3 regions of the Metabacillus mesotrionivorans genome follow, and region 2 is predicted to be linked to each of the others. Evidence: riboswitches for the same ligand, from Rfam matches in the RefSeq annotation. Region 2 holds a riboswitch; each other region holds the start of a gene.
What was found. Region 2 has a riboswitch for cobalamin ahead of ACTSEZ_RS05770 (cob(I)yrinic acid a,c-diamide adenosyltransferase). Riboswitches for the same ligand answer to the same signal wherever they lie in the genome.
Positions count from the first base shown of each region.

Region 1: it holds a riboswitch for cobalamin, as region 2 does, so the genes downstream of both, ACTSEZ_RS08840 (DUF4430 domain-containing protein) here and ACTSEZ_RS05770 (cob(I)yrinic acid a,c-diamide adenosyltransferase) in region 2, are expected to answer to the same signal.
Region 3: it holds a riboswitch for cobalamin, as region 2 does, so the genes downstream of both, ACTSEZ_RS16675 (ribonucleoside-diphosphate reductase subunit alpha) here and ACTSEZ_RS05770 (cob(I)yrinic acid a,c-diamide adenosyltransferase) in region 2, are expected to answer to the same signal.

Region 1 covers NZ_JBQMFF010000002.1:747,102-754,377, forward strand. The annotation lists gene ACTSEZ_RS08820 (RsiX family anti-sigma factor) at 1-976, opposite strand, end outside; gene sigX (RNA polymerase sigma factor SigX) at 973-1,509, opposite strand; gene ACTSEZ_RS08830 (cob(I)yrinic acid a,c-diamide adenosyltransferase) at 1,627-2,205, opposite strand; gene ACTSEZ_RS08835 (ECF transporter S component) at 2,286-2,801, opposite strand; gene ACTSEZ_RS08840 (DUF4430 domain-containing protein) at 2,814-3,227, opposite strand; cobalamin riboswitch at 3,378-3,569, opposite strand; gene ACTSEZ_RS08845 (ATP-binding protein) at 3,647-5,452, opposite strand; gene ACTSEZ_RS08850 (response regulator transcription factor) at 5,449-6,171, opposite strand; gene ccsB (c-type cytochrome biogenesis protein CcsB) at 6,408-7,276, opposite strand, start outside.
Region 2 covers NZ_JBQMFF010000002.1:168,638-175,913, forward strand. The annotation lists gene ACTSEZ_RS05765 (cobyric acid synthase) at 1-548, opposite strand, end outside; gene ACTSEZ_RS05770 (cob(I)yrinic acid a,c-diamide adenosyltransferase) at 532-1,074, opposite strand; cobalamin riboswitch at 1,203-1,385, opposite strand; gene ACTSEZ_RS05775 (Dph6-related ATP pyrophosphatase) at 1,420-2,118, opposite strand; gene ACTSEZ_RS05780 (M20 family metallo-hydrolase) at 2,204-3,454, opposite strand; gene ACTSEZ_RS05785 (hypothetical protein) at 3,655-3,927, shown strand; gene ACTSEZ_RS05790 (cupredoxin domain-containing protein) at 4,037-4,486, shown strand; gene ACTSEZ_RS05795 (YybI family spore inner coat protein) at 4,889-5,842, opposite strand; gene ACTSEZ_RS05800 (NAD(P)/FAD-dependent oxidoreductase) at 5,940-7,061, shown strand; gene ACTSEZ_RS05805 (phosphatidate cytidylyltransferase) at 7,150-7,276, opposite strand, start outside.
Region 3 covers NZ_JBQMFF010000007.1:10,433-17,708, forward strand. The annotation lists gene ACTSEZ_RS16655 (transglycosylase domain-containing protein) at 1-892, opposite strand, end outside; gene ACTSEZ_RS16660 (universal stress protein) at 1,081-1,596, shown strand; gene nhaC (Na+/H+ antiporter NhaC) at 1,810-3,186, shown strand; gene dat (D-amino-acid transaminase) at 3,221-4,078, opposite strand; cobalamin riboswitch at 4,285-4,467, shown strand; gene ACTSEZ_RS16675 (ribonucleoside-diphosphate reductase subunit alpha) at 4,653-6,923, shown strand; gene ACTSEZ_RS16680 (ribonucleotide-diphosphate reductase subunit beta) at 6,941-7,276, shown strand, end outside.

The DNA of each region.
Region 1 (7,276 bases), 580 kb from region 2:
TTTCGTTATCATCTATTGTTGAGGCGTCTGTAAATTCAATGGTTACTTCTTTATCTGTTTCTTTTACTTCATCAATGATAACTGTTTTTTCGATTACTGGTTTTAATCCGAGAGTCCCTTTTTCCTTCATAGCAGTCAGTGCATCTGTCAGCTTGTTAAAGGGTAGAAGGGAAGGAGCCAGGAATTTAGGGGAATCGAGGCTTTCTTGATACAGAAAATAGGCTTTCTTCTTGAACTTTGTGAATGTCAGCTTATCCTGAAAGCCATACGCTCCGATTTCTGCTCCTTTTTCGCTGCCGGTATAATAGTCAGCCTGAGAGGCATCCTGCCAGCGGAAAGACTCTTCCAGACCTTCTGTAAAGAGTCTGTTTTCCGTTTCAGAGCTGGATGCCGCATAGGCATTGCCTTTTATGTCAACAGACATCCGCTCTTCTCCTGTTTCATAGGAGAGCTTTGTTCCTGAGAGTGCAGAAGGACTAAGCCCGGAGATTTCCGGGTCAAATGAAGACAATGCCGTTTCAAAAAGAGTCATGTACGAGTCAGAGGAATCGAACTGAAAACTGAGCGGTATCGTATTTTGCACCTGAAGATCTGGATAGGCAACCGTTACAATCGTCTGATTGTCATTTGTTCTTGCTACAAATGACTTTTTCTCAGGCTCTGGTGCAGACTTTGCTTCTAATTTCATGTCTGCGTTCTCTTCCGGCGCCTGGCCGCTTTCAACTGCTTTATCCGCACTTGATTCAGACCTGCTATCACTCATCTGGAAGTTCTGAAGGAAAAAGGGTGAAAGGATTAAAAGAATAAAAAGTGCGGCAATGCTTGCAAAAGCCGGTGTTTTCCACTGAACTTGCTTTTTGTGCATACGTTCCTGCAAACGGGTGTATATTTGCTGCTGCGAGCGCCGATCTTTGATATCCGGCATTGCTTGAAGCTTATCTGTAATCTGCTCATCGTTCCATTTTGATTGATTCATCCCTTTACTATTCCCTCCTTCCTGATCGAGTGTTCAGACAATTTATTTTTCAAAGCTTTCAGCGCTCTGTGCTGGGTCGTTTTCACTTTGCTTTCTGTAAATCCCAGGGCTTCTGCTGTATCCGAAATGGACATTCCCTGAATATACCTTAAGATTATGACGGCCTTCTGATCGACCGTGCATGTATCAAGCGTTCTGTATACCATCTGCATCTCTTCGTTTAAAGCGGCAATCTCCTCCGGAAGCGGCTGATGATCCCGTATTTGCTCACGGTCCCAGTCAAATGCTTCAAAGATGCGCTGTTTGAGTGTTTTCTGTTTGCGGAAAAAATCAATCGCAACATGTCTTGCAATGGAGAGGATCCAGGTTTTTTCACTGCTCCGTCCTTCAAAACTGCTGTGTGATTTTAATATTCGTATATACACTTCCTGAACGAGGTCCTCGGCCTGTTCACGATTCTTTACCATATAAAATAAGAACTGGAAAAGATCGCTGTGATATTTTTCATAAATCCTCTGAAAGGCCTCTTCCATGAACGAACCTCCAATCAATACATTAGTCGGAATGAAGAATAAAAAGTTACACATCTTTTACTATATCGGGATTGCATAGAAAAAGGAAGGCAGTTTCCGCCTTCCTTTTTAAAGAAATTATGACTCTTTCTTTTTAGTAAATACGATGGCACTTCTTTCATACTCCACATCTTTTGAACCGAGTCTGGCATTTGCCGCTCTAGCTGCCGCAAAGAAATAATCGGAAAGTCTGTTCATGTATGTTAAAACATGCTCATTGATTTCCGTTTCTTTTTTGAGCGAAACAATACAGCGCTCTGCCCTTCTTGCTACGGTCCTTGCCACATGGATGGCAGCAGCCGCCTTTGTCCCTCCAGGAAGAATGAATCGCTCGAGCGGAGGGGCTTCTGCTGTGTACGCATCGATTCGTGATTCAAGAAACTCAATCATGTCAGGAGTTGTTTTATAGGGATGTTTTTGCTTGCCGTGGATGACAGCAAGATCGCTTCCGCAGTCAAAAAGTTCATGCTGGATTTTTTCAAATTCCTGCTTCATGTCTTTTAGGGTATCATCGTTCATCCATGTCATGGCAAGACCGGTAAAAGAGTTTACCTCATCGATTGTTCCGTAGGCCTCTACCCTCAGATCATCCTTATCGACCCGGCCCCCGATAATGCTTGTTTTCCCTTTATCACCGGTTCTAGTATACAAATTCATATTCAGCAGCTCCTGTCCTTTGTTCTCAGACTGTCTTGCCTAAGCTATAAAGAAAGTCTCTCTCTTATTCTGCCATTATTTTATTGAAGTGTAACGCCATAATCGTTTTTATAGAGATAATACTGAAACGTTTTTTGCATGACCGGGTACAGCACGAGAAAGAAAATGCCGTTTCCTGCTGCATGCATCGTATCAAACGGGATTCCTGCAAGATAGTAGACAAGTCCATTTTCGGTCAGGACAAACATATTCAGAGAAACGATGAATCCAAAAAGATATCCCGCAAGAACGGCTGCCGGGGTAAAAACGAGAAGTCTGTTTCTTTTAACCGCTTTTCCAAGCAGGCCGAAGATTAAAGCCAAGGTCCCCCAGGCAAGCATCTGCCAGATTGTCCACATGCCCATGCCAAGCAGCAGATTGCTGAGAAAACAGCCAAGCACCGCGACGATCATTCCATTAACCGGTCCGAGCAGAATCGCGGTTATAAGAATTACGGCTGTCATCGGCTGCACATTCGGAATGAACTGAAAAGTCAGCCTGCCTACAACGGACAAGGCAATAAGCAAAGAGAGAAGACTGATTCTTCTCGTTGTCATTGTTTCTCACACTTATTCATAATTCCGCAGATCAAATTCAATCTTATCGCCGTCTTTCAGCTTAATGTCATTTGCTCCTGTCATAGCATCTTCCCCGTTTACAACTAAATGCCAGTATGTTTTGTCCGCTTCGCTCGCCTGGATGCCTTCAATTCCGTTGATAAAGCCTCCGGACTCTTCAATTTCAAAGTTTGCCTTCATTGCATCCATAAGGCTCTGGCCTTCTTCAAAAACCACTTCTTTTGATTCTACTTTCTCCGCCATTTCATTTTTAGTCAGCGTGACAGAGGCTTTCAGTTCCTCCGCCTGCTCTTCGCTTTCAGCAGCAGGTTTTGCTTCTTCTGTTTTAGGTTCCTCTGCCGCATTTCCGCAGGCGCTCATCAGTGCAAGAAGAAGCACTGCGAGAAAGCTGTAAAATTTGTTCATGATCCATCTCTCCTCTTGTTGTTGTGTATGTATTGGAATAGCAAAAAGCCCATCTGTTAGAAGATGGGCTTTTAAAAACGGCATAGAAGAAACTGCAGGCACTGGTGCCATAACTGTGCCGTTTCTATGCTCAAATCCCCGAAGAATAGTAACGTTTGAAAGAACCCGGCAGGTCTACTGACTCGTGCTTCATCCTCAAGCCTGCACCTTCCCGTCTGAATCAGTCATTCTGACAGTGGTCTAAAAGCAGGTATTGTCTGCACTTACAGTTGCGGGGACAGTTCAGGCATCTCACCTGATTCCCTATTAAGCAAAGTTTGCACCAGTTTCTTTTCGTATTCACTTTTATATCCAGCTTTTATTGTACCTAAAATGACAAGCGGCATCAACAGGTGTTTCGTATGAAACAAGAATATTCGTCACATTCTATCAGGAAAAACGTTTTTTCGAGGCAGATAGAAACTGAATGTGGTTCCTTCATTGACTTTGCTGTGCACATTAATCGAACCTGAATGGGCATCGACAATGTTCTTGGCAATCGCAAGACCAAGGCCTGTTCCGGAGCGGCCTCTCGTCCTCGCCTTATCTGCTTTATAGAAGCGTTCAAAAACAAACGGCAGATCTTCTTCGACAATTCCTGTGCCTGTATCCTTAACATCAACCTTTATTCCGCCCGCAACGGACTGCACCCCCACTTCAACTGTGCCGCCCTCAAGAGTATGCCTGATTGCGTTATCCACAAGATTCGTCAGAACCTGTTCAATTTTATCCGGATCAAGAACAAACTCAGGTTCGTCGAGTGCAAAACTGGAGGTGAGCGTAATATCTTTTTCCCTCGCAAGTCCCTGGAACTTGCGGTTGATTTTTTCAATAAATTCATTAATGGAAATGCTCTCAAGATTGAGGGTGATATGACCCGCTTCCATCCGGGCAAGATCGAGCAGATCATTGACAAGCCGTCCCATTCTGAGCGATTCATCGTAAATAACCTGGGCAATCTCTTTTTTCTCCTCATCCGAGCTTGCAATATCATCTACAATCGCTTCAGAATACCCCTGAAGCATGGCAATCGGCGTTCTCAGTTCATGGCTGACGTTTGCGATAAAGTCTTTGCGCAATTTATCAAGCCGGCGCTCTTCTGTCATGTCCCGAAGCACGGCTACCGCCCCCCGGACGTAAGACTGATTGTAAAGCGGGCTCATGACAAGCACCCAGCTTCTTCCCTGAAGGGTTACTTCCACGATATGCTCTCTTTCTGTGTTGACAACCCGCTGGAACAATTCTTTCGCTTCAGGAGGAATTTCTTCCCCCTCGTTTATCTGCATTTTTTGTTCATAGTACCATGACTGCAGGAAGCGTTCCGCAGGGGGATTGGTCACAAGAATGGTTCCATCAATATTAAGTGTGATAACCCCGTCTGCCATACTGCTCAGAATGCTCGTTAAGTGCTCTTTCTCCTGATTAAGAGCGTTGATGTTAAACTTCAGCTGTCTCCCCATCTGATTGAATGCAATAGCGAGCTCCCCGATTTCATCGTGGCTCAAAATCGGAACTTTTGTATCAAAATTGCCTCGTGTCAGCTCTTGTGTCGCCTCTCTCATTTTTCTCAGCGGATAGGTAATTCTGGTTGACAGGAAGAAGGCAAAAACCGTTGTCAGAATGATGGCTATACCTGCCGCAAGAAGAATGTATTTTGTCGTGTGCTCGGTTGTCTTTTGGACGGCCTGCAGGGACTGTGACATAAAAACGGCTCCGTCCTTGCCGTCACTTGTTTTATAGGGAACACCGACTACAAGCACTTCCTCCTTGTTTCCGGAGTTTTTTTGCTGTTCTTCCGGCAGCCGGGTGAGCTTGCTTACATTTTTCTGATCCTGGAACACCTTTGACAGCTCTCTGTCAGCGCGGATGTCCTCCATGCTGAAGGTTGGTGTGTTTTCATACTTTTTAGGAGAAAACCAGTATTCATTTTCGTTCTCGGCTATCACAATGCTAGTCAGTTCATCCGCAAGCTCCCAGGTAATGGACCTTGCAAGCTCCTGGTCTTCATGATTTTCCAAAATAACAGACACTTTATTGGCCAGCTGCGTCAGTTCATTTTCGGCTTCATCAACATGAAAGCTTTCAATAAACTGGAGCAGCAGAACAGTCAGGACAAACAAGACGAATGATACAAGAAGCAGAATGGTAAACCAAAGTTTACCGACTACGCTTTTCCAGAACATCATTCACTGCCTGCCTCAAACTTGTAGCCGACACCCCAGACCGTGACTATCATCGAGGCAGCATCGGGTGAAACTTTGCTGAGTTTCTCTCTCAGGCGCTTTACATGCGTATCAACCGTTCTCAAGTCTCCGAAAAACTCATACTGCCACACTTCCTTCAAAAGCTTCTCACGGTCATACACTTTGTCAGGCGTTTTCGCAAGAAAATAAAGCAGCTCATACTCTTTAGGCGTTAAGCTGACTTCTTTTCCATCAGCAAGCACCCGGTGAGCATCATGGTCAATGGAAAGATGCGGGAAAACAATGACGTTTTTCGCTTTTGTTTCTGTTTTAAGGAAAGAAGTCGTTGAAGAGCGTCTCAGCAGGGCTTTCACTCTTAAAACAACTTCTCTCGGGCTGAACGGCTTAACGATGTAGTCATCTGTTCCGACCTCAAAGCCCTGAACTCTATTCACTTCTTCCCCTTTTGCCGTCAGCATGATGATCGGGGTCGCTTTTTTCAGGCGCAGCTGTCTGCATACCTCAATGCCGTCAATGCCCGGCATCATTAAATCAAGCAGAATCAGATCATATTCTTCTGCAAGAGCCATTTCCAGAGCGTCGCTTCCGTTGTCGGCTTCTTCTATTTGATAGTTTTCACGTTCAAGGTACATCTTCAGCAGTCTTCTTATTCTGTCTTCATCATCTACAACAAGTATTTTATAGTTTGGATTGGTTTCCATAGAGGTTCCTCCCTTATTAGAAAAGCGTAAGCGGGCGTTCAGCTCCGGGAGCCAGATAAGAAATCACATAAAAAGTCCGGGTTTAGACTTTTTAGGGAATTTTGTTCTGGCAGAGGAGCTGGCCGCTGAAATGCGTAAGCGGCAAATCCGCCCGCCATTAAGAAAAAGAATGATTACTTCCTATTTTACCAAAAAACCTTCACTTTATAGGAGTGAAGGCTCTTTAAAAACGTATTTTAAGCGTAAGAATGCAATCCGGCAATGACAAGGTTCACAAAAATCAAGTTAAACATGATAATAGCAAAACCGATTACAGCAAGCCAGGCTGATTTTTCTCCCTGCCAGCCTTTTGAAAGCCGCAGATGGAGATATGCCGCATAAAACAGCCACGTAATCAGGGCCCAGACCTCTTTTGGATCCCAGCCCCAAAAACGGGTCCATGCAATCTGCGCCCAGATCATGGCGAAAATCAGAGCGCCTAATGTGAAGACCGGAAAACCGATTGTCACAGAACGGTAGCCAATTTCATCTACAAGGTCCAGGTTGACGTTTTTCGTCAGCGGCTGCAAAAAGGCGGATATCCGCTTTCTTAAAATCAGGCGCAGCGCACCGTACAGCAGCAACCCTGTTCCAAGCGACCAGATCACTGTATTCAGTTTTCGTGCTGAAATCAGAGCCGGAACTTCAACAGCAGCTTCCATTTTTCCTTCTGTCAGCAGTTCGCCTTTATGGGGACCAACTAAAGCAGGAAGGTTATAGACCATTTCTGCTTCCTGTTCGTTCTTATCCGTCCACTTATAAACAGCCTCATAATCCATGAATCTGAATGTGCTGGTAATCGCTATAAACGCAATTGTGGCAACAAGCGCATACATGACCGCTTCAAGCCAGAATGTCTTTTTGGATCTCACGGACTGATCGACTGTACGAATGAGATAAATGACTCCCGCAATAAAACTGATTGCAAGAATTGCCTGTCCAAGAGCCGCAGTGGTCACATGGATGTGAAGCCAGTTGCTCTGCAAAGCCGGAATCAGCGGAGATATGTCTGTTGGAAACATGCTTGCATAGGCAATCAGAAGCAAGGCAACAGGAAGTGTAAATA
Region 2 (7,276 bases):
ACACCCCCTCTATCAATGTCTCCCACTAGTAAAACAGGTGCATCTGCAATCTCTGCAACGCGCATGTTGACGAGCTCCCTGTCATTTAAATTGACTTCAGCAGGTGAACCTGCCCCTTCGATTACAACCGCGTCATAGTTCGTCAGCAGCTTGTGCAACGATTTTTTAATCGCTTCAAGACCAAGGCTGAAAAAGTCTTCCCGGTAGACTGCGGTGTTCATGACAGCAAATGGTCTGCCGTGAAAAACGATCTGGGATTCCATCTCTCCTGAAGGTTTAATTAAAATCGGGTTCATATCCGTGTCAGCTTCAATTCCTGCTGCTTCAGCCTGAACTCCCTGGGCTCTGCCGATTTCTTTGCCGTCTTTTGTTATGTATGAGTTCAGTGCCATGTTCTGTGATTTAAAGGGAGCGGTTTTATACCCGTCCTGCCTGAAAATCCTGCACAGTGCGGTTGACAGAATGCTTTTGCCTGCATCCGAATGAGTCCCCTGAATCATGAGTCTGAGCGCCTTTTTCTTCCCATTTTCTTTAATATTCAATTCCATATATGGCGTCGACACCTTCATCGTAATAATGCTTTTCAACGTCGATCACAGAGACGAGATCAGCTATTTCCCTGATTTCTCTTTTGGCGTTTCTGCCTGTCAGGACAAGGTGGACATGAAGAGGACGGTTTTGAATGGTCAAAATGACGTCTTCAAGAGGAAGAACATCGTCCACAGGAAAGGTCTGAATGGCAAGGGCATTGTTGATTTCATCAAGAATGACAACATCGCTTTCCCCGCTCAGAATGGTTTCTTTTGCTGTTATCCAAGCCTGTTTTAAAGCTTCCCGGTGAATCTCAGGTGTTTTGGTCCAGGTAAATCCGGCACCGAGCTGCTGAATACTGACTCCGGGCAAAGCATTTAAAATTGTTCTCTCACCGTATGTCCGCTCAGGAGATTTAATAAATTGCAGAATGGAAACGGTCATTTGTCTTCCGGCAGCCCGCACAGCAAGACCGATTGCAGCTGTCGTTTTTCCTTTTCCATTGCCTGTGTAGACAAGCACTCTTCCTTTTTCGTTTTTCATCGCCATATATCCATCTCCCATCTTTTTAACCAATATAAAAAGGCCCTGACTGAAGACAGTCAAGGCCTAAATAAGCATAGTGAAGTAACGCATACAGGGGTCCTGACTCGTTCTTCCCACCGAAAAACAAGCAAAAATCAATTAAAGCAGGTCTCCTGGCTTTGCGCTTCATCTTGATCCTGAGCCTTCCCGACATTAGAGTCAGTGGCAATTCAGTTTAATCTGCGCTTACAGTAGCGGGGGCTGCGCCGGATTTCCACCGGCTTCCCTATTATCCTGAGTATTCAGGCACTTTAAAAGAATCATATTTTTTGTTCATTGTAATCTATAAAACTGGAAAAGTCATCAAGATTTTTTTAAATTTGTCGTTTTTTCTCTTAATTTGGTTTTCTCAAGCTCAAGTCTCTTTGTCGTTTCCAGCTGAAGAACGTTCCCGAACGTAATGTCGATTTTTTTTGTAAACAGCGGCCCGTCGTAGACGAAAGTATGGTATTCACCAGCCTCTCCCATCGGACAGATGTCTGTATTTAAAGCGCGGTCGATGAATGGCTGATTAACCTCCATTCCGAGCCAGGATGGATCGAGTTTGTCATCCCTTACTCTGATTACAGCTGCTTTATATCCGCTGACTGCAAACTGCTGAAGTGCAAGTATGGCGTTCTCTTTTTCCATCCATAAAGGGTAAAGCGGTTCAAGACCTGCTTCGGCCGAAGCTTTTTCTCCCCACTCCCGGTGCTCGTCCAAATAAAGATCGCCGAAAGCAACAGCTGTAAGGGAGTATTGCTCCTTCAACTCTTTCAGCGCACCGATAAAGTGATCCGTATAGCTTTCATAGGTGCATGATATAAAATGCACTGGTATTTCAAGCGCAAGACTTTGCTGTTTGATCGCATCTATTTTCTCTCCGTGCCCGAATGTTCTTCCAGTTTCAGCCGGAACCGTCGTTATAAGGCATGCGATTTCATGCCCCTCGGCTGCAAGTTTATGAAGGGCCATGCATCCGTCTTTCCCTCCGCTCCAGGATACAGCTGTTTTCTTTTTCAATTCCATCCACCATCCCATCAAGAGTATAGCCTTGATTATGATGGGTTCAGAATGTTTAGTCAAAAAGAAAAATAGACTGCTTTGTTTATTTCACTGCCATTTTTAAGGCTGTCCTGTATAGAAGTTCGGTTCCGAGCGAAATATCTTCCATCGTTGAAAACTCTTTCGGATTATGGCTGATGCCGTCCTTGCAGCGGACAAAAATCATCCCGTAGTCACATTCATAAGACATCGCGAGCGCATCATGAAAGGGTCCGCTCATCAGTTCAGGCGCATTCAGACCGATCTCGTTGCTTGCTGCCCTCATAATTTCCATAATGTCTTCCGAGCAATACCGCGGTTCACTGTTTGTGTCTTCAGATAAGATATATGTCAGTCCGTGATCCTCGCAGATCAGATGCAGCCGTTTTCTCAACTGATTCTCTATGATATTTCTTCTTTCCATTTGAATATCCCTGAGGTCCACCGTAAACATCACTTTTTCAGGTATGATGTTCCGTGAATCAGGAAAAACCTTTAAGCTCCCGACGGTTCCGACAGTAGGTGCAGATGGATCTTCTGAAGCGAGATCATTCAGGGCAACGATGACCTTTGCCGCTCCCACTAAAGCATCCTGTCTCATATGCATTGGCACAGATCCGGCATGGCCTGCAAAGCCTTCAAGCTCAACTGTCAGCCACAATGGGCCAGAGATGCCCGTTACAATGCCAATGGGCGCATCCTTAGACTCAAGAACCGGTCCCTGTTCAATGTGCAGCTCAAGATAGGCTGAAATGCTTCCGGGAGCGTACTCTGACTCCTTAAAGCGCTCGGGATCACATCCGAAGGAAATTAGTGCATCCCGCCGTGTTACACCGTTTTTATCTTTCCGGTCAAGTTCTCCCTCTTCAAGTTTGCCGAGTATCCCTCTGACGCCAAATAACCCTTTATTAAAGCGTGCTCCCTCTTCATCGCAAAAAGCAGCAACTTCGATTGGCATTTCGGGAATAAACGAGTTCTCCTGCAATGTCTGAACGGCTTCGATTGCCCCAAGAACACCGATGACTCCATCAAATCTTCCGCCATACGGCTGTGAATCAATATGGGACCCGAGCATAAGGACAGGTGCTTCAGCTTTTTTTCCCTCGAGCCTGCCAATCAGATTTCCAAAGTGATCTATCCGTGCGGTAAGGCCTGCTTCCTCCATCCAGCCTTTGACTGTTTCAACTGCAAGTTTATCTTCCTTTGACAAGGCAAGCCTCGAAACCCCGGTTTCGCCAATCTTTCCGATTTCGGCGAGTGTATGAATTCTTTCTTCTAATCGGGTTTTATTGATGGTCAGTGTCTGTTCAGGCATGTATGATCCTCCTGTAAAAGTAATAGAATATTCTGTCTTTATACTATAGGAAAATGGAGCTCATTTCATTTTTCTAAATGTAAAAGGATTCAATTGAAGTTCTTACACTTTGTCCATTTCTACCGTTCTATTGTGCTTTTCAGATGAAACCGATAAACTAAAAGAGATAACCAATATCGGCCACTGGAGGTCTTTTTTTCATGAAAGCAAGGTATGAGCTTGATAAAATGCAAATAACGTTAAGCAATGTGACGCTGAGGCATTTTGCGGACAGTTATGTTCTGCTTAAAGCAGCAGATGATAATAAAAATGAAGTGACAATCAAACTCTCACACGAACAGGCTGATTTCCTCGAAGCTGAATTCAGAGAGCTGAACCGCAGGAGAAGAACATACTCTGAAGCTGATCGGGAAATGGATGAGGAAGAAGATGCATATAATTTGTTTTCACCGGAATTTTTAACAGAAGATTAACAAAAAGGATGTCTGCTGCGAGACATCCTTTTTTGCGCTTAAAAAACAGCAGACAAGTTTCCCCCGGACGGGCATATAGTATGGTAAGTACTGCTCTGGGAGGGAAACTATGAAATTTATCGTCATAAAAAAGAAATGGATTGTGATTGCTGCTGTTTTGTTTGCTCTCATTGGCTCCGGAAGCTGGTTTTATCTGAATCAGGATGCAGCTGAGGTCCTTTCCGCACAGCATACAGATGAGAAGGCAGAAATCCATATGGTGACCGGAGAATTCACATCCAAAACTGAAGACGGGCGAAAGATTGAGGCATACCGTTTTGATCCAGGCTCCATTACGATTCAGAAAGGTGAAAACGTTACGTTGACCATCCACGGAGTAAACGGCGCGGAGCATCCCTTCAGGATTGAAGGAACAGACATAAAAGGCGTGGTTAAAAAAGGTGAAAAAGCGGTCATTCCTTTAAAATTTGATGAAGAAGGAACGTACCGTCTAATTTGTGATACGCATTCCCGCCATGGCCAGGGTGCGCCGATGATTGCTTATATTGTTGTGGATTAATACAGCGCAAAAGAGAGCTGAGAAAACTTCAGCTCTCTTTTTTTACCATGCGAACGTCCGGTTCCGATTGTAATGTGAATTTATAAACTGCTGTCATGAAAGGGTGGTTTAGGAGCACAAACTCGGTTGCAGACCGTCATGTAAGTGCTGTAAAACTGGTAACAACAGAAACTCGGGTGTAGAACTTCACGTAAGTGTAGCAAAGCTGGTTTAACAGCACAAACTCAAGTGCAGAAAGTCACGTAAGTGCTGCAAACATGGTTTAACAACATAAACTTAGGTGCAGAGAGCCTCGTAAGTGCTGCAAAGCTGGTTTAACAACACAAACTCGGGTACAGGAAGCCACGTAAGTGCTGCAACCTTTATCTTTCTCCCGAAGCTAAACAGCAGATTCCCCATTTCTTATGTTTCTTCCCCAAACACAGCAATGCTCTGCCGGTCTGTTTTAAAAGATGTGCCATCCCATTTCAGAACATTCATCATGTAGCCCAGACCATCAGCGCTGTATCTGCCTGCAATGTTCTGATAGGTGTCCAGTTCGAAAATGCCATCACGTTCAAAATCGACAGGGTACAGTCCTGAAAGCGGGGCGACCCACCCTTCAACCGGCTCTTTCAGTGTCCCGTCCCTGTTATAGATTTCGCTCAAATACTCTTTTCCTTTATACTGGAGATCGAGCAGATACTTTTTCGGGGGATTTGCGCTTGTCACCCTTGCTTTAAACTGATCAAGGTAAGTAACGGTATAGGTGTTTGATTTGTTGAACGATTCATCATCAAATATCAGTTTATATTGTCCTTTTTCATAAGTGTATATATAAGCATAAATGAGGCCTCCGCTTCCTCCGGTATTAATGATGACGAGGATATCGTCTTTTTTATCTCCCGTAAAATCTCCTAAAAATACGGTCGGGTCATATCCTGCATTTTCTTTGAGCGGGATCTTCTCAACCTGCCCAGTTGCTCCGTTTCTAATTTGAAGAGTGATGTTCTGCAGAAATGGGCTGTCAGGAGTCTGTGATGCCGTCAAAAAAACGGTATCCTGTATGCCGTCGCCTGTGACATCCCCGACTGCCTCTGCAGCAACAAATCTTGCATCTTCTATATAAAAATCCTTGAAATAGCTGCTTCTTCCCCTAAAGTGTCCTGCTGGAAACCAGCCTTGGGCTCCATGTTTCATTATAAGCACATAATCTTCTTGTTGGAGTCTGTAGGCGGCTGCCACCTCCAGAGCATAGTCGCCATCAAAATCAGCAGCGAGCACCGCCTTGCGCATCGCAGGTTCTGTTATTTCAAGCACATAAGCACCTGCAGGCAAAAATGGTAAAATAATCGCAGTATAGTCAGCTTGATACATACTGCACCCCGCTTTCATCAGATTTGATACTTTATCCTATGCTCTTTTATAATGAGATAGGTACATAAGTGGAAATGACGCAAAGGATGAGATTCATATGAAAAAGATAGTTGTGATCGGTGCCGGCATTTTGGGTGCTTCGGCAGCTTATCATTTAACAAAGCTTGGAGCGCAAGTGACTGTAATCGACCGGAAAGACGCAGGTCAGGCGACAGGTGCAGCTGCCGGGATTGTCTGCCCCTGGGTTTCGCAAAGACGCAATAAAGCCTGGTATCAGCTTGTCAAAAAGGGCGCCAGCTATTACCCCGAGCTGATTAGTACGCTCAGGCAGGACGGTGAAACCAGCACTGGCTATAAGCGGGTCGGCGCTCTCATTCTTCAGCAGGACCCGGAAAAAATTGAAAAAATCATGGTGCGTACGGAAAAAAGAAAACAGGATGCTCCAGAAATTGGAGACATTACACCGATGACGAAAGAAGAAACAAAAGAAATGTTCCCTCTCCTGTCAGATGAGTATCTATCTGTTCTTGTAGAAGGAGCCGCACGGGTAGATGGCAGAGCTTTGAGGGATGCGTTAATCCGTGCTGCCCGGAAAAATGGTGCAGAGCTGATAGAAGGCGAAGCGGCCCTTATTTTTCAGCGTGGCCGGGTTTCAGGTGCCAGTGTGAATGGAAAAGAAATTGAAGCGGATGAAGTCATTGTCTGTGCGGGTGCCTGGGCAAATGAGTTGCTTCAGCCTCTTGGCATCCATTTTCAGGTTACCTATCAGAAAGCACAGATTGCTCATTTTAAAATGGAAACCGAGCAGACTTCAGACTGGCCGGTTCTTATGCCCCCTGCCAATCATTATCTTCTGGCATTTGATGATGGAAGGATTGTGGCAGGCGCCACACATGAGGACGATGTGAACGGCTATGATACGCGAGTGACAGCGGGAGGAATGCTTGATGTCTTTTCTAAAGCCGTGAATGTCGCTCCAGGACTTGAAGAAGGCACATTTCTTGAAGCAAGAACCGGGTTCAGACCGTTCACACCAGGGTTTTTGCCTGTTATCGGGCGGATTCCTAACTGGACTGGTCTCATTGCTGCAAATGGTTTAGGCGCATCCGGACTGACGATGGGTCCTTACCTTGGACTTGAGCTTGCAAGACTTGCACTTGGTTTAGAACCCGACATCGATTTAGCTGATTATCCGGTTACGGGTGCATTGGGAGAGTAAAGCTAAAACATATTACTCTTCCATTAAAAAATCCCCCAAAAAGTCAAACTCGACTTCTTGGGGGATTTCTATTTTTATAATGTTTTTTTTAGATCAGTCCAACCAGCTTCAACCCGATGAAAACAAAGATCCAGCTGTCAAGACGATCCAGAATACCGCCATGACCCGGCAATAGCTTTCCGGAATCCTTCACTTTAAAGTGGCGTTTCAAAGCA
Region 3 (7,276 bases), on a different contig from region 2:
GCAGTTCTGTATGGATTTCAAACCCGCCGGCAAGGATTTCATTCTGCGTTAATCCGTATTTTTTGATCGCTTCTTCAATCACGTGATCCACGTAGGAAGGATAGCGGCCTTTGTATTGATCCAGTTCTTTTCTTTCAAGAACGACTTTTTCATTTTTCGCTTCGTTCATTTCTGCTTCAGTAATCACGTTTTCTTCTTTCATCAGTTTCAGAACAACGTCTCTCCGGTCTAGAGACTTTTCCATATTCTTGACTGGTGAATAATTCGTCGGGGCTTTAATCAGGCCGACAAGAATCGCTGATTCGTTCAGGGTCAGATCTGCAGGCTCTTTTCCAAAATATACTTTTGAAGCCCGCTTAAGTCCCCAGGCACCCTCTCCGAAATAAACTTTGTTTACGTAAAGTTCCAGTATTTCTTCTTTTGAATATTCATCTTCAATCTTCTGAGAGATAAAATACTCATCAAATTTCCGTTTAAATGTCTGATCGTGAGTAAGCAGGGTATTTTTGGCAAGCTGCTGTGTCAGCGTGCTTCCTCCCTCTACAACTCCTCCCGCCAGCACATTCTTGAATGCAGCACGGACAATTCCGATATAGTCGATCCCATTATGCTTGTAGAAATTCTGGTCCTCTGTTGCCTGAAGCGCCTCATAAAAGTGTTCGGGCACATCTTCATACTTGACCCATTCCTGTTTGGAGCTTGAGATCTTGCTTGCGATTTCTCCGTTCTGATCATAAATAATTGTCGGGGCGTTTGCTCGTTCTTCTAATTTGCTCACATCCTGCGATGCAATAACTGAGTTGTGCACCATAAAGACAAGGATGACTGAAAGCAGCACGAAGATGAGCAGTTTCATGAACACACCCTTAATGGAAAATAGTGACTTAAACATGGATAACCCCCTGATATAGAAAAATAAATCCTATCTCTTATTACCCCAATTACAACAGGTGTACGCCTATTAATAAAAATATGTGTCCGCCTCAGCTAAATTTCTGACAGATGAACGTTTTCCCAAGGAAATATCAGGGTATTTACAAAGAAACCAAATCATCTGCCAAAAGAAAGGAATGAATGAACTTGGATACATTTCACCACATTGTTGTAGCTTATGACGGACAGGATGAAAGTTCAGCAGCTCTTGTTAAAGGAATTCAGCTGAGCAAGCAGCTTGGCACTCGATTAACCGTTGTTCACGTCTATCAGGCAGAGCACGCCATGAATACAGGAGGCGTAAGGCCCGCTATTCCGAGTGCTCCTGCAAACGGTTACCTGACTGATAACCTTCAGAACTATCCGGTGGCGCCTGATGCGGCACGGCAGTTTGATGATCAGCCGAAGAATGAATACTTCGACCATTCTGATGAAGTCACGTCGAGGATCCGAATGAAGCTTGATGAGAACCAGGCAACTGGAGACGTTGAGATTCTGTCAGGCTCCCCTGCAGATGCCATCCTTGCATTTGCTGATGAACATGCAGCCGATCTCATCATTATGGGCAACAGTGATTCAGGAGGCCTTAAAAAACTGCTTTTCGGCGGAGTTAGCGATAAAGTGCATCATCAGTCGAATATTTCAGTGCTGATTGCAAAATAAATGTGATAACGGGTGCTTTTTAGAGCATCCGTTTTTTTGAGTGCTACTCAAAAACCCCTGACACAAACAAAGTTTCAGGGGTTTTTTCGTTCCTTCCAGACTCCAGTTCCTTTTACTTTTATCACCAGTTGACATAGATCAATAGACTGATATAATACTTTTATGCACAAAAGCATAAAAGCGTTTAAGTATAAAAGGAAGGAATTTCAATTTATGAATCAATCAAAATCACTCTCATTCACTGGTTCAGTGATTCTATTTTTATCGATGATCGGCATTATTTTCATCAGTTTATTTTACTTAAAAACAGAACCGCATCTTCCGCTGATGCTTTGCCTTGTTTTTCTCAGCGGCGCTGCAGTCCTATATAAGTACTCCTGGAAGGATATTGAGGACGGAATTGTAAAAGGCATTCAATCCGGTGTTCAGCCGATCATTATTCTGGCTCTTATCGGAATCCTTATTGGAGCCTGGATGTTCAGCGGTACGATACCGACTGTTATGATAGCTGCTTTGTCCATCATAGATCCGGCGTACCTTCTGATTTTGACTCTTATATGCTGCACCATTATTTCAAGCCTTGTGGGCAGCAGTTTTACAACGGTCAGCACAGTCGGAGTTGCTCTTATGGGAGTGGCGATTGCTGCAGGAGTTCCTGTTGAATGGGCTGCAGGGGCTGTTATTTGCGGAGCATGCTTCGGTGATAAAATGTCGCCGATGTCAGATACGACGAACTTTGCCTCCGGTGTGGCCGAGGTCAATATTTTCACACATATCCGCCATATGTCAAAGACAACAATTCCAGCTTATGCGATAACAGCTGTTCTTTTCTGGTATATGGGGACAACACTTGCGGCTGACGCAGCGACACTTGATAACATCAAAGAAATTATGACGATCATGAAGGAGCACGTAACAATCAGTCCATGGACTTTGATCTCTCCTCTGATTGTGATTGGTCTTGCCATTTCCAGGGTACCTGTTATTCCTGCTCTTGCTGCAGGCATAGCAACTGCCGGCATCACAGGTCTCCTCATTCAGGACGGGACAAATCTTTCCGGTCTCTTAGCTGTTCTGCAAAATGGAACAGTGTTTGATATTCAGCAGGAAACCGTCCGGCAAATGCTGAACCGCGGCGGGCTTCAATCTATGATGTGGTCCATTTCGCTGATCATGATCGCCTTTGCTTTAGGCGGATTGATGGATAAAATGCAGCTGATTCAGACTTTATTAAACGGATTGATTGAGAGAATCAAAGTCAAAGGGCAGCTGATCCTTGCAACCATTTCTTCTTCAATCGGAGTTAATCTCGTAACGGGAGAACAGTATTTGTCCATACTCATACCAGGTCAGTCGTTTAAACCGGCCTATGAAAAACTGAACGTTGAAAAGAAATATTTATCAAGATCCCTTGAAGATGCCGGAACACTGATCAATCCCCTTATTCCCTGGGGAGTAAGCGGGGCCTTTTTCGCGCAGACACTTGGTGTCGACGTCATTTCGTATCTGCCATTTGCGTTCTTTCTCTATTTGTCTCCATTGTTTTCTATCCTGTTTGGATTCCTTCCTGCCCGGAAACATACAGTCTAGCAGAAAATCCCGCCTTACCCAGGCGGGATTTTTATTATCTCTCGACCACTTTCGTTTCAATTGCAATCAGTTCATCAAACAGCTTTTGAAGCTTTCTTGTGACAGGTCCGGGTATTCCTTCTCCAATTTTTCTTTCATCAACCTTTATTACAGGAATCACTTCACTGGTCGTAGAGGTGATAAAAGCTTCATCGAGAGAGGCAAGACCGTCTGTGTTCAGTCTTTCTTCCAGAAACTCAATTCCGTTCTGTCTGCAAAGCTCCTCTACTTTCATTCTCGTAACACCATTCAGAATCAGGTTATTCGCAGGATGGGTAAACACACTTCCATTTTTCACCCCGTAGAAATTAGAGGATGACCCCTCCGTAATCATGCCGCTTCGGTGAAGCAGCGCTTCATAAGCCCCGCGGTCATGTGCCTCCTGTTTCGCAAGGACATTTCCGAGAAGATTCAAGCTTTTGATATCGCATCTGAGCCAGCGCACGTCTTCAAGCAGACAGAGAGAAATTCCTTCCTCCTGCTCTTTTACGGGTTTTGAGCATGGAATCGGATAGGCCGTTAATTCAGGAACCGTATCCTTGCCAGGAAACAGATGCTTTCTAGCGGCAGCTCCTCTTGTTACCTGCATATAAACACCGCCGTCTTCTGTCTTATTCAGGCGGAGAAGTTCTTCAAGCTGATTCGTCAGCTCCTCTATCGTATATGGAAGGGCGATTTTAATTTCTTTTCCGCTTCGAATGAACCGCTCCATATGCTCCTTCATCGCAAAATATGCTCCATCATACACTCTGATGACCTCGTAGACCCCGTCACCGAACTGATGGCCCCTGTCTTCAAGATCAATCGAAACTTCATCTCGCTTCCTATACTCACCGTTAACAAGTATGTACATGATAAATCTCCTTTTTTAAGACTTAGTGTAAGCTGCCCTTAAACCTATGGTATGATGAAACACGCTGAACTGTAAAATGGTTTTCTATTTTTCTTTCGACATTTTCATAGATTTCAGTTGAAATTTCACCCCGTGTCATTTATGATGAGAATATCAAATGACACAACATATTGATTATTCACTTAAATTAAAATACTACATATTGAAATTAACAGCAAATCAAGGTGCCAACATGTTGGCTTAAAAGGGAATCCGGTGCAAATCCGGAACTGTCCCCGCAACTGTAAGTGTGACGAACTGGGAATACCACTGTACGAGAGAAATGTATGGGAAGGACTCAGCGCAGAGTGATCACAAGTCAGGAGACCTGCCTTAGATTTGCAGAAGTTTCGAATTCTTCGGGGACTGAGGAGATGAAACGATGGCCAGTAACAGGGATGCGTGCACCCTCTTATTCTATCGTTTGATCCGCTCATGTTCTCATGGGCGGTTTTTTTGATTTTCCGCAGTAATTTCCCTGAAAGATCATGGACCATTATACGAAAATCCGAACTATAAATGAGGAGGATGTCTTATGGCAACCAAAATGACTACTATCATTGTAAACGAACTGACAAACGAAAAAGCCCCGTTCTCACAGGAGCGACTGACTGACTTTATTTCTGAAACCGGAAAAGATTTTAAAGAGCTTGACCTCCGTACATACACCGAAAGAGCTGTTCAAAGCATGGAAGGCCGCACTGTCTGTTCTGCCTCTCAGGTGACCAACCTGCTTATTCTCGAAGGCCTCTCAAATATCAGTGAGCTGCAGCCGGAATGGACCTATTTCTGTGCCCGGATTTATCTTAAAAAGCTTTATAAAGAAGCTGCATTCAACAGGAAATCAGGGGGCGGCACCTTCCTGTCACTGATCAAAACCCTTACGGCAAAAGGCATCTACAGCAGACATCTTCTTGATTCTTATTCCGAAGAAGAAATTGAGCAGCTTTCGCAAGTCATCGACCATGACAAAGACAAGCTTTTTACATACATCGGGCTGCGGACACTCTCTGACCGGTATCTTGCGAGAGATTATGACAAGTCGGTTTATGAGCTTCCCCAGGAGCGGTATCTCGTCATCGCCATGACGCTGATGGCAAAGGAAGAAACGGAACACCGCCTTCAGCTTGTAAAAGAAGCCTACTGGGCACTCAGCAATTTGTATATGACCGTTGCGACTCCAACTTTGTCAAACGCAGGAAAGCCTGTCGGACAGCTGTCCAGCTGTTTTATTGATACAGTTGATGACAGCCTGCAGGGCATCTTTGACAGCAATACAGACATTGCCAATCTCTCAAAATCAGGCGGCGGCATCGGAGTTTATCTCGGGAAGATCCGCAGCCGCGGCAGTGATATTAAAGGCTTTAAAGGAGTGTCATCCGGTGTCATCCCGTGGATGAAGCAGCTTAACAATACGGCGGTAAGCGTGGATCAGCTCGGGCAAAGAAAAGGCGCGATTGCCGTTTACCTTGACGTTTGGCACAAGGATATCTTTTCATTCCTTGATTCCAAGCTGAACAATGGTGATGAGCGTTTACGGACGCATGACCTCTTCACCGGCGTATGCCTGCCGGACCTGTTCATGGAACAGGCAGAAAACCGAGGAGAGTGGCATTTGTTCGACCCTCATGAAGTACGGAAAGTCATGGGTTACTCGCTGGAAGATTACTATGATGAGAAAGTTGGCTCAGGTTCGTTCCGCGAAAAATATTGGGAATGCGCCAATCACCCGGAGCTCTCAAAAACCACGGTTCCTGCGATTGACATTATGAAGGGCATTATGAAAAGCCAGCTTGAATCAGGAACCCCCTTTATGTTTTACCGGGATGAAGTGAACCGGAAAAACCCCAATGCGCATAAAGGAATGGTTTACTGCAGCAATCTCTGTACAGAAATCACTCAAAACCAAAGCCCGACAACAATGGATGAACAGTACACAGAGGACGGCAAAATCATTACCGTTAAAACTCCGGGAGATTTTGTTGTGTGCAACCTTTCTTCCATCAACCTTGCCCGGGCTGTGTCAGATGATGTGCTGGAGCGGCTGATCACAATCCAGGTCAGAATGCTCGATAATGTCATTGATTTAAATGATATTCCCGTTCTTCAGGCCAAGCTCACAAACAAAAAGTACCGCGCAGTCGGCCTCGGAACCTTTGGATGGCACCACCTGCTTGCGCTCAAGCGCCTGCGCTGGGAAGACGAAGAAGCCGTTCAGTTTGCAGATGAGCTATATGAGAAAATAGCCTTTTACACCATTCAGGCAAGCATGAGGCTTGCAGAGGAAAAAGGCGCCTATCCTGTCTTTGAAGGCTCAGACTGGCATACCGGCGACTACTTTAAGAACAGAAACTATACACCTGACTCTATGCCATGGGATGAGCTTTCAGAAAAAATCAAAGAAAACGGCATTCGAAACGGCTATTTAATGGCCGTTGCCCCGAATGCTTCAACATCCATTCTCGCGGGAAGCACGGCAAGCATCGATCCGATTTTTCAAAAAATGTACTCTGAAGAGAAAAAAGACTACAAAATCCCCGTTACTGCACCGGACTTGAATGCTGAAACCACCTGGTTTTATAAATCAGCCTATTTGATTGACCAGATGTGGAGCATTAAACAGAACGCAGCCAGACAAAAGCACATCGATCAGTCTGTCTCATTTAACTTTTACGTCCGCAACACCATAAAAGCAAAAGAGCTGCTGGACTTGCATCTGACCGCATGGAAAGCGGGCCTTAAAACCACTTACTATGTCCGGTCAACATCAAGCGAGATCGAAGACTGCGAATCCTGCGCAAGCTGATAAAGGAGAGATGGCATATGACACACTCATTGAATGCGCGTCCGATCATGGACGCTTCTGCGCCGAACCGTTCAACTTCCATCATTAACGGGAGGAGCTCAAACGTTTTAAACTGGGACGACGTATCTTATCCCTGGGCCTATGCAAAATATAAAAAAATGCTCTCCAATTTCTGGACGCCGTTTGAAATCAATATGTCAGGGGACATTAAACAGTTTCCAGAGCTTTCCGGCGACGAACAGGAGGCATTTTTGAAAATCATCGGCCTGCTCGCCCTTCTTGACAGCATCCAGACGGACTACGCAGGAAAAGTAGCTGAGTATATAACAGACTCAAGCATAAACGCCCTGATG